Regions from separate parts of the Kosakonia pseudosacchari genome, predicted to be linked through region 2. Evidence: predicted binding sites of a transcription regulator. Region 2 holds the regulator's gene; each other region holds the start of a gene.

Region 1 (3,130 bases), 590 kb from region 2:
AGATCGCCTTTACGCTCACCCAGCGCCTGCATCACAGAACCCTGGTGCTGCTCTTCAACGTCCAGCGTGACGTTTTCGAACGGCTCTTGTTTGCGGCCATCGATTTCACGGAAGATAACTTTCGGACGGGAAACCGCCATTTCGAAACCTTCACGACGCATGTTCTCGATAAGCACGGACAAGTGCAGCTCACCACGGCCGGAAACGCGGAATGCGTCAGCGTCTTCGGTCTCTTCAACGCGCAGCGCAACGTTATGTACCAGCTCTTTGTTCAGGCGGTCGAGGATTTGACGTGAAGTCACGTACTTACCTTCTTTACCACAGAACGGAGAGGTGTTGACGTTGAAGAACATGGTCACGGTCGGTTCATCAACAGACAGCGCCGGCAGCGCTTCGACGTTCTGCGGATCGCAGATAGTGTCGGAGATGTTCAGCTCGCCCAGACCGGTGATCGCAATGATATCGCCCGCTTCTGCGATTTCGCTATCAATACGCTCCAGCCCCAGGTGGGTCAGCACTTTACCGACTTTACCGTTACGGGTTTTGCCTTCGCTATCAATGATAGTGACTTGCTGGTTCGGTTTTACTTTACCGCGCTTGATACGACCGATGCCGATTACACCAACATAGTTGTTGTAGTCGAGCTGGGAGATCTGCATCTGGAACGTGCCGTCGAGATCGACGTTCGGTGCAGGGACATGGTCAACAATCGCCTGGTACAGCGGGGTCATGTCTTCAGCCATGTCTTCGTGGTCCATACCCGCGATACCGTTCAGCGCAGAAGCGTAAACGATCGGGAAGTCCAGCTGCTCGTCGGTCGCATCCAGGTTTACGAACAGGTCGAACACCTGATCGACAACCCAGTCCGGACGCGCGCCAGGACGGTCAACTTTGTTGATTACCACAATCGGTTTCAGGCCATGGGCAAATGCTTTTTTGGTCACGAAACGCGTTTGCGGCATAGGGCCGTCAAATGCGTCAACCACCAGCAGCACGGAATCGACCATGGACATCACACGCTCAACTTCACCACCGAAGTCGGCGTGCCCTGGGGTATCAACGATGTTGATACGGTAATCATTCCATTTGATAGCGGTGTTTTTAGCGAGGATGGTAATCCCACGCTCTTTCTCCAAATCGTTGGAGTCCATCACACGCTCTTGAGTTTCAGCACGTTCGTCGAACGTACCGGATTGCTGCAGCAGCTTGTCAACCAGGGTCGTTTTACCGTGGTCAACGTGAGCAATGATGGCGATGTTACGCAGATTTTCGATCACAACTTTGCCTCAGGCATTAGAAATAGCGCGTTATTGTACACGTATTAATCGAAGGACTAAACAGGATCACAAACATCCTCCGCAAACAAGTATTGCAGAGTTGCTTTGTGATCGTTTTCACGGAGCGTTAAAAGGGGCATTTAACGAAAATTGCACCAATATAGTGCCCGATGTTCACATAAAGGCACTATATTGGTGCAACATAACCATCATGGTGCAGCCCTTTTGCACTATACCGAGCATGATAACGCCTTTTTAGGGGCATTTAAAAGTTGGCATAGATTTCGCTTTAACGATTGTACGATAACTACGCCAGCTTACGTAGTAATTAGAAGACCTCGTTACCACGACGACAATGACAAATCCGGGAGAGTTTAAGTATGTCCGCTGAACACGTTTTGACGATGCTGAATGAGCACGAAGTGAAGTTTGTCGATCTGCGCTTCACCGATACCAAAGGTAAAGAACAGCACGTCACTATCCCAGCCCATCAGGTAAACGCCGACTTCTTTGAAGAAGGTAAAATGTTTGATGGTTCTTCGATTGGTGGCTGGAAAGGCATCAACGAATCAGACATGGTGCTGATGCCGGACGCGACTACCGCTGTCATTGACCCGTTCTACGAAGAGTCTACTCTGATTATTCGTTGCGATATCCTCGAGCCAGGCACCATGCAGGGCTACGATCGTGACCCGCGCTCCATCGCTAAACGCGCTGAAGAGTACCTGCGCTCCACCGGTCTGGCAGACACCGTGCTGTTCGGGCCAGAGCCGGAATTCTTCCTGTTCGACGACGTGCGCTTCGGCAGCTCCATTTCCGGTTCCAGCGTTGCTATCGACGATATCGAAGGCGCATGGAACACCTCCACCAAATACGAAGGTGGTAACAAAGGTCACCGTCCGGCAGTGAAAGGCGGTTACTTCCCGGTTCCGCCGGTAGATTCATCACAGGATCTGCGTTCCACCATGTGTCTGGTGATGGAAGAGATGGGCCTGGTTGTTGAAGCTCACCACCACGAAGTGGCAACGGCTGGTCAGAACGAAGTGGCTACTCGCTTCAACACCATGACCAAAAAAGCGGACGAAATTCAGATTTACAAATATGTAGTGCACAACGTTGCTCACCGCTTCGGCAAAACCGCGACCTTTATGCCGAAACCGATGTTCGGTGATAACGGTTCCGGTATGCACTGCCACATGTCCCTGTCCAAGAACGGCACTAACCTGTTCTCTGGCGACAAGTACGCTGGCCTGTCTGAAATGGCGCTGTACTACATTGGCGGCGTAATCAAACACGCAAAAGCGATCAACGCCCTGTCTAACCCGACCACCAACTCTTACAAGCGTCTGGTCCCGGGTTATGAAGCACCGGTCATGCTGGCTTACTCTGCACGTAACCGTTCTGCTTCTATCCGTATTCCGGTTGTGGCTTCACCGAAAGCGCGTCGTATCGAAGTGCGCTTCCCGGACCCGGCTGCTAACCCGTACCTGTGCTTCGCAGCGCTGCTGATGGCCGGTCTGGATGGTATTAAAAACAAAATCCACCCGGGCGAAGCGATGGACAAAAACCTGTATGACCTGCCGGCTGAAGAAGCGAAAGAGATCCCGCAGGTTGCAGGCTCTCTGGAAGAAGCGCTCAACGCGCTGGATGCTGACCGCGAGTTCCTGACTGCAGGTGGTGTGTTCACCGACGACGCTATCGATGCTTACATCGCGCTGCGTATGGAAGAGAACGACCGCGTTCGCATGACGCCGCACCCGGTAGAGTTTGAACTGTACTACAGCGTTTAATATTAAGACTCGGCAGAAGTCTTTTCGCAGCAAGGCGGCAACCGAAGATGTCCCGATGAGCTT
Region 2 (3,130 bases):
GACATTTCCGACGTATCGACAATCAGATCCGCACGTGAACGCAGCGGCTCCAGCAAGTTGCTCTCTTCGTCAATCGCGCTTTCAAGCGACAGATTTTTACTGGAAAGTGGATGCAGGCGACGCGTATCGCTGTAACGGCGGATGAGCGTGTTGCGATCGGCATCGAGAAACAATAACTGCGGTGAAAAGGCATCCGGCAGATTGCTCATCGCCTGTTCAAAAATTTCCGGTGACTCCGGCATATTTCGCACATCGATACTGACAGCAGCGGAAGTCTGGCGCTCGGCAAGCGTCTGCGCCAGCTCCGGCAGTAGTACGACCGGCAGGTTGTCGACGCAATAAAAACCCATATCTTCCAGGGCGCGCAGAGCGACGGATTTCCCTGAACCCGAACGACCACTGACGATCATCAGGACCATGAACCATTTCTCCTCAGTACAACTGATAAAAAGGTTTCCTTCCCGTTACGCATCGTCGCTTTCACCTTCCGTCTGCGTGATGATTTGATATAGCTCTTCATCACTTTGCGCGCTGCGCAGGCGCCGGCAGATAGTCTTGTCCGCCAGCCTTTTGGCGACCAGCGAGAGCGTATGCAGATGCGTTTTGGTTTGATCCGCTGGCACCAACAGGGCAAACAGCAGATCGACAGGCTGATTATCGATAGCGTCGAAGGCAATGGGCGTTTCGAGTTGCACAAAAACGCCAACGGCGCGAAGCGTGTCTTCTTCAAGCTTACCGTGAGGAATGGCGATACCGTTTCCAATGCCGGTGCTGCCCATTTTCTCGCGCGTAAGAATCGCTTCAAAGACGACTTGTGGCGGTAAGCCTAACTGTTTTGCCGCCAGTTCACTGATGATTTCCAGAGCACGTTTTTTACTCTGGCAGTGAACGCCGCTACGGGTACATTCCTGGTTAAGGACATTGCTCAATTGAAGAGCGGAATCGTTATTCATCATAATTTCACCTGAGCGGCGCCAGAGCCAGCCACCCTACCGGGTTGCGGTAGGGTGCAACGCGCCAGACGGACGCTCGGACAATTAGTGCTGTTTCAGTTTATCTTTATGCTTCGTGAGCTGCCGCGCCAGTTTATCGATCAAACCGTCGATAGCAGCGTACATATCCTGCCCTTCCGCACTGGCATGCAACTCGCCGCCATTGACATGGAGCGTCGCATCCGAGGTGTGAGTCACTTTCTCCACTTTCAACACAATATAGACCTGATTAATCCTTTCGAAATACTGTTCAAGCTTGGCGAATTTATTGGTCACAAATTCACGCAGAGCATCAGTGATCTCGACGTTTTGTCCTGTGATGTTAAGCTGCATAGTGTCTTCCTTATCGGTTGGGTCAAACCAGCTGTTTACGCTGATTCGACGGCGGAATGGATAAAGATTCTCGATACTTCGCAACGGTACGCCGCGCCACCATGATTCCTTGATCGGAAAGCAGGGTCGTCAGCTTACTGTCGCTCAGCGGTTTTGCAGGGTTTTCTGCGGCGATCAATTTCTTCACCAGCGCGCGAATAGCGGTAGAGGAGGCTTCGCCACCACCTTCGGTATTTACATGGCTGGAGAAGAAATACTTCAGCTCGAAAATGCCGCGAGGACTGTGCAGGTACTTCTGGGTCGTTACACGAGAAATCGTCGACTCGTGCATCTCGACGGCCTGGGCGATATCGGCCAGCACCATCGGTTTCATAAATTCTTCGCCTTGTTCAAAAAAGGCTTGCTGCTGCTCCACAATGCAGCGGCTAACGCGCAACAGCGTGTCGTTGCGGCTCTCGAGGCTTTTGATCAACCACTTCGCTTCCTGCAAATTACTGCGGATGAACTGATTATCGGCATCGTTACGAGCGCCGCCGCCCATTGCGGCATAATGCTGGTTGATTTGCAGACGTGGAATGCTGTCGGAGTTCAGCTCCACCGTCCAGCGGCCGTTATGTTTGCGCACCAGAACATCCGGAATCACATATTCCGGTTCGCTGGTCTGGATCGACTGACCAGGGCGCGGATCCAGAGACTGGATCAGATTTACCGCCTCTTTCAGTACTTCTTCTTTCAGACGCGTCACGCGCATCAGAGTGCGGAAATCGTGATTGGCGAGCAGATCCAGGTGATCGCTAATGATAAGCCGGGCTTCTTCACACCACGGTGTCTCTTTGGCGAACTGCGAGAGCTGGATCAGCAGGCAATCGCGCAGATCTCGTGCGGCAACACCAACGGGATCGAAGCGTTGAATGCGTTTTAGCACTGCCTCGACTTCATCAAGCCCTACGTCGTCATTGCCCATGCTTTCCAGCACTTCTTCCAGCGAAACGGTGAGATAGCCTGTTTCGTCAACGGCATCGACAATCGACGTTGCGATAGCACGATCGGTGTCAGAGAAGGGCGTCAACCCTACCTGCCACATCAGATAATCCTGTAGTGACTGCGTGGTTTCGCCCTGATAGATAGGCAATTCATCGTCAATGTAGTCGTGGCTGCTGCCGGAAGGGGTGCCAGCGGTGTAAATTTCATCCCAGCTGGCATCCAGCGGCAACTCATCCGGCATCTCTTTTTGCTCAAGAGCGTCAACGGTATCCAGACCGTCATTTTCCTGAACCTGCTGGCTATCGACTTCCTCGTGAAGGTCAGTTTGTTCCAGCAATGGATTACTCTCCAGCGCTTGCTGAAGTTCCTGCTGAAGTTCCAACGTGGACAACTGCAGCAGACGGATGGCCTGTTGCAGTTGTGGCGTCATGGCTAGCTGTTGGCTAAGCCTTAGTTGCAAACCTTGCTTCATATTCAGAGCAGCACTCTCCGACAAAAAACGTCAATAAACCCTACCCTATCAGAGTCTGAAGTCTTCCCCAAGATACACGCGCTTAACGTGTTCGTCTTCAAGGATTTGCTGCGGTGTTCCATGCGCAATGAGATGCCCCTGACTGACGATATAAGCACGCTCACACACTGCCAGCGTTTCACGAACGTTATGGTCAGTAATCAGCACGCCGAGGCCGCTGTCACGCAGGTGCTCAATGATACGTTTGATATCAATAACGGAGATCGGGTCGACGCCGGCAAACGGTTCATCCAGCAGGATAAATTTCGGGTTCGCCGCCAGCGCGCGGGCGATTTCCACACGGCGACGT
Region 3 (3,130 bases), 510 kb from region 2:
CAACGTGCTGACTCGCGCGGGTGCAGGCGGCGCGGCGGGCGCTTTGGGCGAGTTAACATTGGCGGGAATATCCAGCGGGCGGCTACCGGAAAACTCAATCGCGCCGAAAGGACACGCAATCGCGCACAGCTTGCAGCTGACGCACAAGCTTTCATTTAACTGCACCGCGCCATCAACGCGGTTGATCGCATTCACCGGACAAACGCCCGCACAGGGGGCGTCTTCACAGTGGTGGCACTGTTGCGGCGCGGACTCTTTTTCGCTACGCATCACGCGCAGCCGAGGCATCGCCTGCAGGCCATGCGCACGGTGCGTTTCGGCGCAGGCAGCCTCGCAGGTATGGCACCCAATACATAACGCCGAATCGGCAATTACAAAACGGTTCACCAGCAAATCCTCAGGTGATTCACCCTGGTTACGGGCGGTCATTTATGACGAAACGTGTCGCGCGATGTGTCACTTCGACACATGTCGACACCCAAACTCAGGCCAGCGCAGGCGCGTGTGCGTGGCTGGCAAGCGTGGTGAGATTGACCGGCGTATCCGCTTCCATTGCGGCATACAGGTTGTCGTAAACGGCGGCGATTTTGCCGAGATAATGCTCCAGCACTTTTTCGCGATCGCGCACGCTGAACGCGCCATCGACCTTGCCATCGCTGGAGAGCTGCGCTGTGGCAATCACGCGCCGCTCATCGCTCTCTTTATTGGCAATCGCATATTCAATGGTGTGACCGTTAAAGCCGCCGGTCAGGGTGATATAAACGGTGAAGTGTTCAAACAGCACAAAGCAGAGTTGCTGTTCCGGCGCGCAGCCGATGGCGTGATGCAACCGCGCTTTGGAGAGCGTAACGCCCTGAACTAACGCGTTACAGTAGCTACGCCACTCTTCCTGCAGGCGGTGATGCCGCCCGGCAATGTAATCTGCCTTTTCGCTAATTTCCCAAATGGTCATGTCTGCTTACCCGGTTAATGAAAAACAACGGCGGTAAAGCATCATCCATGCCAAATTTTAACTTATTGATTTTTAAAAATATAAAAACCAAACACTCCCCCTTTCGACGTGTCATCTCGACATTGTCGACATCGTCACCGTGTCAAAATGCGTAATGGCACTCTTATTGCATTAAGGGCGCAAAGTCATCAGGAGGCGTTATGCACGAAATCACCCTCTGCCAGCGTGCGCTGGAAATTATTGAACAACAGGCGTCAGCAAACGGCGCGCGTCGGGTCACCGGCGTGTGGCTGAAAGTCGGCGCATTTTCTTGTGTAGAAACGGAAGCTTTAACGTTTTGTTTTGATCTGGTTTGCCGTGGCAGCCTGGCGGAAGGTTGTACACTGCACATCGAACAACAACAGGCGGAATGCTGGTGCGAGTCCTGCCAACAGTATGTGACGTTACTTACCCAGCGAGTGCGCCGCTGCCCGCAGTGCCACAGCGACCAGTTGCAGATTGTCGCCGATGACGGCATGCAAATTCAGCGACTGGAAATTGAGGAGTAAACAATGTGTACAACATGTGGTTGTCAGGACGGTAACCTTTATATTGAGGGGGATGAACATAATCCGCACTCGGCGTTTCGCGGTGCGCCGTTCTCCCCTGCAGCCCGCCCGGCGCTGAAAATCACCGGTATCAAAACCGACGATTTTCGTCCTACGCAACTGGCACACGGCGACCTGCATTATGGTCACGGTGAAGCCGGTACCCACGCTCCCGGCATGAGCCAGCGCCGGATGGTGGAAGTGGAGATCGACGTACTGGAGAAAAATAACCAAATCGCCGCCCGTAACCGCGCCCGCTTCGCCGCTTCGCAACACCTGGTGCTGAACCTGGTTTCCAGCCCCGGTTCCGGCAAAACCACCCTGCTTACCGAGACCCTCAAACGCCTGAAAACGCGCGTTCCTTGCGCGGTGATCGAAGGCGATCAGCAAACGGTTAACGATGCCGCGCGCATTCGCGCCACCGGCACCCCGGCGATTCAGGTCAACACCGGTAAAGGCTGCCATCTTGATGCGCAGATGATTGCCGACGCCGCACCGCGCCTGGCGCTGGAAAATCGCGGCATCCTGTTTATCGAAAACGTTGGCAATCTGGTGTGTCCGGCGGGTTTCGACCTTGGCGAGCGTCATAAAGTGGCGGTGCTGTCGGTAACAGAAGGTGAAGACAAGCCGCTGAAATATCCGCATATGTTCGCCGCCGCCTCGCTAATGCTGCTCAATAAAGTGGATTTGCTGCCCTACCTCGACTTTAACGTCGAGCAGTGCATCGCCTATGCCCGTGAAGTGAACCCGACCATTGAAATCATGTTGATTTCCGCCACCAAAGGCGACGGGATGGATGCCTGGCTTGACTGGCTGGAGACGCAACGATGTGTATAGGCGTACCGGGGCAAATTTGCGCCATTGATGGCCTGCAAGCCAAAGTGGATGTCAGCGGCATTCAGCGCGATGTCGATTTAACGCTGGTCGGCAGCACGGACGAAAACGGACAGTCGCGCCTCGGCCAGTGGGTGCTGGTGCATGTCGGCTTCGCCATGAGCGTGATTAACGAAGAAGAGGCGCTGGATACGCTGGCGGCGCTGCAAAACATGTTCGATGTCGAACCCGATGTCGGCGCGCTGCTTTACGGCGAGGAGAAATAATGCGTTTTGTCGACGAATACCGCGCCCCGGAACAGGTGATGCAACTGATTGATCACCTGCGTGAACGGGCTGCACACCTCTCTTACACCGCCGCGCGCCCGTTGCGCATTATGGAGGTGTGCGGCGGACACACGCACGCTATTTTCAAGTTTGGCCTCGACCAGTTACTGCCGGAAAATATTGAGTTTATTCATGGCCCCGGTTGCCCGGTCTGCGTATTACCGATGGGGCGAATTGATACCTGCGTGGAGATAGCCCAGCACCCGGAGGTGATTTTCTGCACCTTTGGCGACGCCATTCGCGTGCCGGGGAAAAACGGCTCGCTGTTGCAAGCGAAAGCGCGCGGCGCGGATGTGCGGATTGTCTATTCGCCAATGGATGCGCTGGCGCTGGCGGAAAAAAATCCGCAGCGCAAAGTGGTGTTCTTCGGTCTGGGGTTCGAAACCACCATGCCCGCCACCGCCATTACGTTGCAGCAGGCAAAAGCCCGT
Region 4 (3,130 bases), 2.0 Mb from region 2:
CTGCCGGAGCGCACCACTCAGGTGTCGATGGTGCAAGGAAACATCCCACAATCGATGAAGTGGGACGAAAACCAGCTGCTCAATACGCTAAAAATCTACAGCGAAGCCAGTGAGCAGGTGATGGGTAAATCGCAGTTGATTATCTGGCCGGAGTCCGCCATTCCGGATCTGGAAATTAACCAGCAACGCTTTTTAAGCGCGATGGATAATCTGCTGCGGGCAAACAACAGTACGCTTATCACCGGGATTGTCGATTCACGTCTCAATAAGCAAAACCGTTACGATACCTACAACACCATCATTACACTCGGCAAAGACAACGCTTACAGCTACAGCTCAAGCGATCGCTACAACAAAAACCATCTGGTGCCGTTTGGCGAGTTTGTACCGCTGGAGTCGATTCTGCGTCCGCTGGCACCGTTCTTCGATTTGCCGATGTCCTCGTTCAGCCGTGGCGCTTATGTGCAACCCCCGCTGACGGCCCATGGGCTAACGCTGACGGCAGCGATCTGCTACGAAATCATCCTTGGTGAGCAGGTGCGTGATAATTTCCGTCCGGATACCGACTTCTTGCTGACCATCTCGAATGACGCGTGGTTTGGTAAATCCATCGGCCCGTGGCAGCACTTCCAGATGGCGCGGATGCGCGCGCTGGAACTCGCCCGCCCGCTGTTGCGTAGCACCAATAATGGCATTACAGCGGTCATTGGCCCGCAGGGCGAAATCCAGGCGATGATCCCGCAATTTACCCGTGAAGTGTTGACGGCGAAGGTGACGCCGACCTCAGGCCTCACGCCCTATGCCCGCACGGGCAACTGGCCGCTATGGATTATCACCGTGCTGCTGGGCTTTGGCGCCCTGGTGATGGGCTTGCGTCAGCGCCGCCGTTAATCCCTTTCCCCGCTCTTCTGCCCGGTAGCGTTCTGCTTGCCGGGCCTCCTCTCTTCGTTATGCGAAATTTACGATTAAGCCGTTTTTGGCATGCGGTTTGCTTATATCTATCAGGCAGCTATGGAATCCTTATGTGCAACTTATGTCGCACCAGCAGGAAACAACAGCAGCACCAATCTGGTGCAATGGAAGATTTTTGCCTCTAAACGGTGCGGCGCGCCTCGCAAAAATAAACAATACCGCAGCAAAATCTTTACATTAAGCCAGACTGAATGTAACAAACACACACGACACTGCACGATATTGTCGCAGAACAACAAAAACACAATACACACAATGGGTATCAATACGCGTCTCTGGCGCTGACGATAAAGGAGTCTGGATATGCAATTACGTAAACTGGCCGCCGCGATGCTGGTGATGGGACTGTCCGCCGGTCTGGTGCATGCTGAAGATGCAAAACCTGCCGACGCAGCGCCGGCTGATCAACAAGCTACACTGGCTAAAATTGCTAAAAACGGCGTTATCGTCGTCGGTCACCGCGAATCTTCCGTACCGTTCTCCTACTACGACAATGAACAAAAAGTCGTGGGTTACTCCCAGGACTACTCCAACGCTATCGTTGAAGCCGTGAAGAAAAAACTGAATAAGCCGGATCTGGCGGTGAAACTGATTCCTATCACCTCGCAAAACCGTATCCCGTTGCTGCAAAACGGCACCTTCGATTTTGAGTGTGGTTCCACCACTAATAACGTTGAACGTCAGAAGCAAGCGGCGTTCTCTGACACCATTTTCGTGGTGGGTACACGTCTGCTGACCAAAAAAGGCGGCCCGATTAAAGACTTCGCCGACCTCAAAGGCAAAGCCGTGGTGGTAACTTCTGGTACTACCTCAGAAATCCTGCTGAACAAGCTGAACGACGAGAAGAAAATGGATATGCGCATTATCAGCGCGAAAGACCATGGCGACTCGTTCCGTACGCTGGAAAGCGGCCGCGCAGTGGCCTTTATGATGGATGACGCCCTGCTGGCGGGCGAACGTGCGAAAGCGAAAAAACCGGATAACTGGGACATCGTCGGCACACCGCAATCGAAAGAAGCGTACGGCTGTATGCTGCGTAAAAACGATCCGGAGTTTAAAAAACTGATGGATGACACTATCGCTCAGCTACAGACCTCGGGTGCCGCGGAAAAATCCTTCGATAAATGGTTTAAAAACCCTATTCCGCCGAAAAACATGAACCTCAATTTCGATCTCTCTGATGATATGAAAGCGCTGTTCAAAGAACCGAATGACAAAGCTCTGAACTAATTACAACCATTAGGGGCGGGTTTACCTGCCCTCTCGATTGTCGAAGTAGCACGGACAGACTATATGTTGAGTGGTCGTTCCCCACTCAACACGAAAACTCGCTCTTCATACAATCTTCGAGGGTAGCGCTGCTACCCTTTTTTTTCCGGAGTAGATTTATGTCCATAGACTGGAACTGGGGAATATTCTTTGAACAGGCCCCGTTCGGCAACACCACCTATCTTGGCTGGCTATGGAGTGGTTTTCAGGTCACCATCGCGCTTTCCGTGACGGCCTGGATTATCGCTTTCCTGGTCGGTTCCCTGTTTGGCATCCTGCGCACCGTCCCTAACCGTTTCCTGTCCGGCATTGGCACCCTTTATGTCGAACTGTTCCGCAACGTGCCGCTGATTGTGCAGTTTTTTACCTGGTATGAAGTGGTACCTGAATTGCTGCCGGAAGATATTGGCATGTGGTACAAGTCGGAACTGGATCCGAATATCCAGTTCTTCGTCTCTTCGATGGTCTGCCTGGGGCTGTTTACCGCCGCGCGTGTTTGCGAGCAGGTACGCGCCGCGATTCAGTCGCTCCCGCGCGGGCAGAAAAACGCCGGTCTGGCGATGGGATTGACGCTGCCGCAAACCTACCGTTATGTATTGCTGCCAAACGCCTATCGCGTGATTGTGCCGCCGATGACCTCGGAGATGATGAACCTGGTGAAAAACTCGGCCATCGCCTCCACCATCGGGCTGGTCGATATGGCGGCACAAGCGAGCAAATTACTTGATTACTCGGCGCATGCGTGGGAAACCTTCACTGCCATTACTATCGCCTATGTGTTGATTAACGGCGTCATTATGCTGGTGATGAGCCTGGTTGAACGCAAAATTCGCCTGCCAGGCAATATGGGAGGCAAATAATCATGTACGAGTTTAACTGGGACTCAATT

What was found. Region 2 encodes sigma-54, which starts transcription at its own class of promoters, with help from an activator protein. Its sites were predicted from a motif close to GTTGGCACANNTTTCGCTNT; they were not measured.
Region 1: glnA (glutamate--ammonia ligase) is a predicted target of sigma-54. The motif match lies at 1,549-1,568, and genes of this name have one in related genera.
Region 3: hypA (hydrogenase maturation nickel metallochaperone HypA) is a predicted target of sigma-54. The motif match lies at 1,106-1,125, and genes of this name have one in related genera.
Region 4: IP581_RS06470 (amino acid ABC transporter substrate-binding protein) is a predicted target of sigma-54. The motif match lies at 976-995, and genes of this name have one in related genera.

Annotation. Positions count from the first base shown of each region.
Region 1 covers NZ_CP063425.1:34,946-38,075, reverse strand. The annotation lists gene typA (ribosome-dependent GTPase TypA) at 1-1,277, opposite strand, end outside; gene glnA (glutamate--ammonia ligase) at 1,658-3,067, shown strand.
Region 2 covers NZ_CP063425.1:4,357,120-4,360,249, reverse strand. The annotation lists gene rapZ (RNase adapter RapZ) at 1-419, opposite strand, end outside; gene ptsN (PTS IIA-like nitrogen regulatory protein PtsN) at 465-956, opposite strand; gene hpf (ribosome hibernation promoting factor) at 1,038-1,325, opposite strand; gene rpoN (RNA polymerase factor sigma-54) at 1,348-2,781, opposite strand; gene lptB (LPS export ABC transporter ATP-binding protein) at 2,830-3,130, opposite strand, start outside.
Region 3 covers NZ_CP063425.1:3,847,460-3,850,589, forward strand. The annotation lists gene IP581_RS18180 (4Fe-4S dicluster domain-containing protein) at 1-387, opposite strand, end outside; gene hycA (formate hydrogenlyase regulator HycA) at 485-952, opposite strand; gene hypA (hydrogenase maturation nickel metallochaperone HypA) at 1,153-1,500, shown strand; gene hypB (hydrogenase nickel incorporation protein HypB) at 1,504-2,376, shown strand; gene IP581_RS18200 (HypC/HybG/HupF family hydrogenase formation chaperone) at 2,367-2,639, shown strand; gene hypD (hydrogenase formation protein HypD) at 2,639-3,130, shown strand, end outside.
Region 4 covers NZ_CP063425.1:1,399,096-1,402,225, reverse strand. The annotation lists gene lnt (apolipoprotein N-acyltransferase) at 1-891, shown strand, start outside; gene IP581_RS06470 (amino acid ABC transporter substrate-binding protein) at 1,276-2,202, shown strand; gene IP581_RS06465 (amino acid ABC transporter permease) at 2,361-3,101, shown strand; gene gltK (glutamate/aspartate ABC transporter permease GltK) at 3,104-3,130, shown strand, end outside.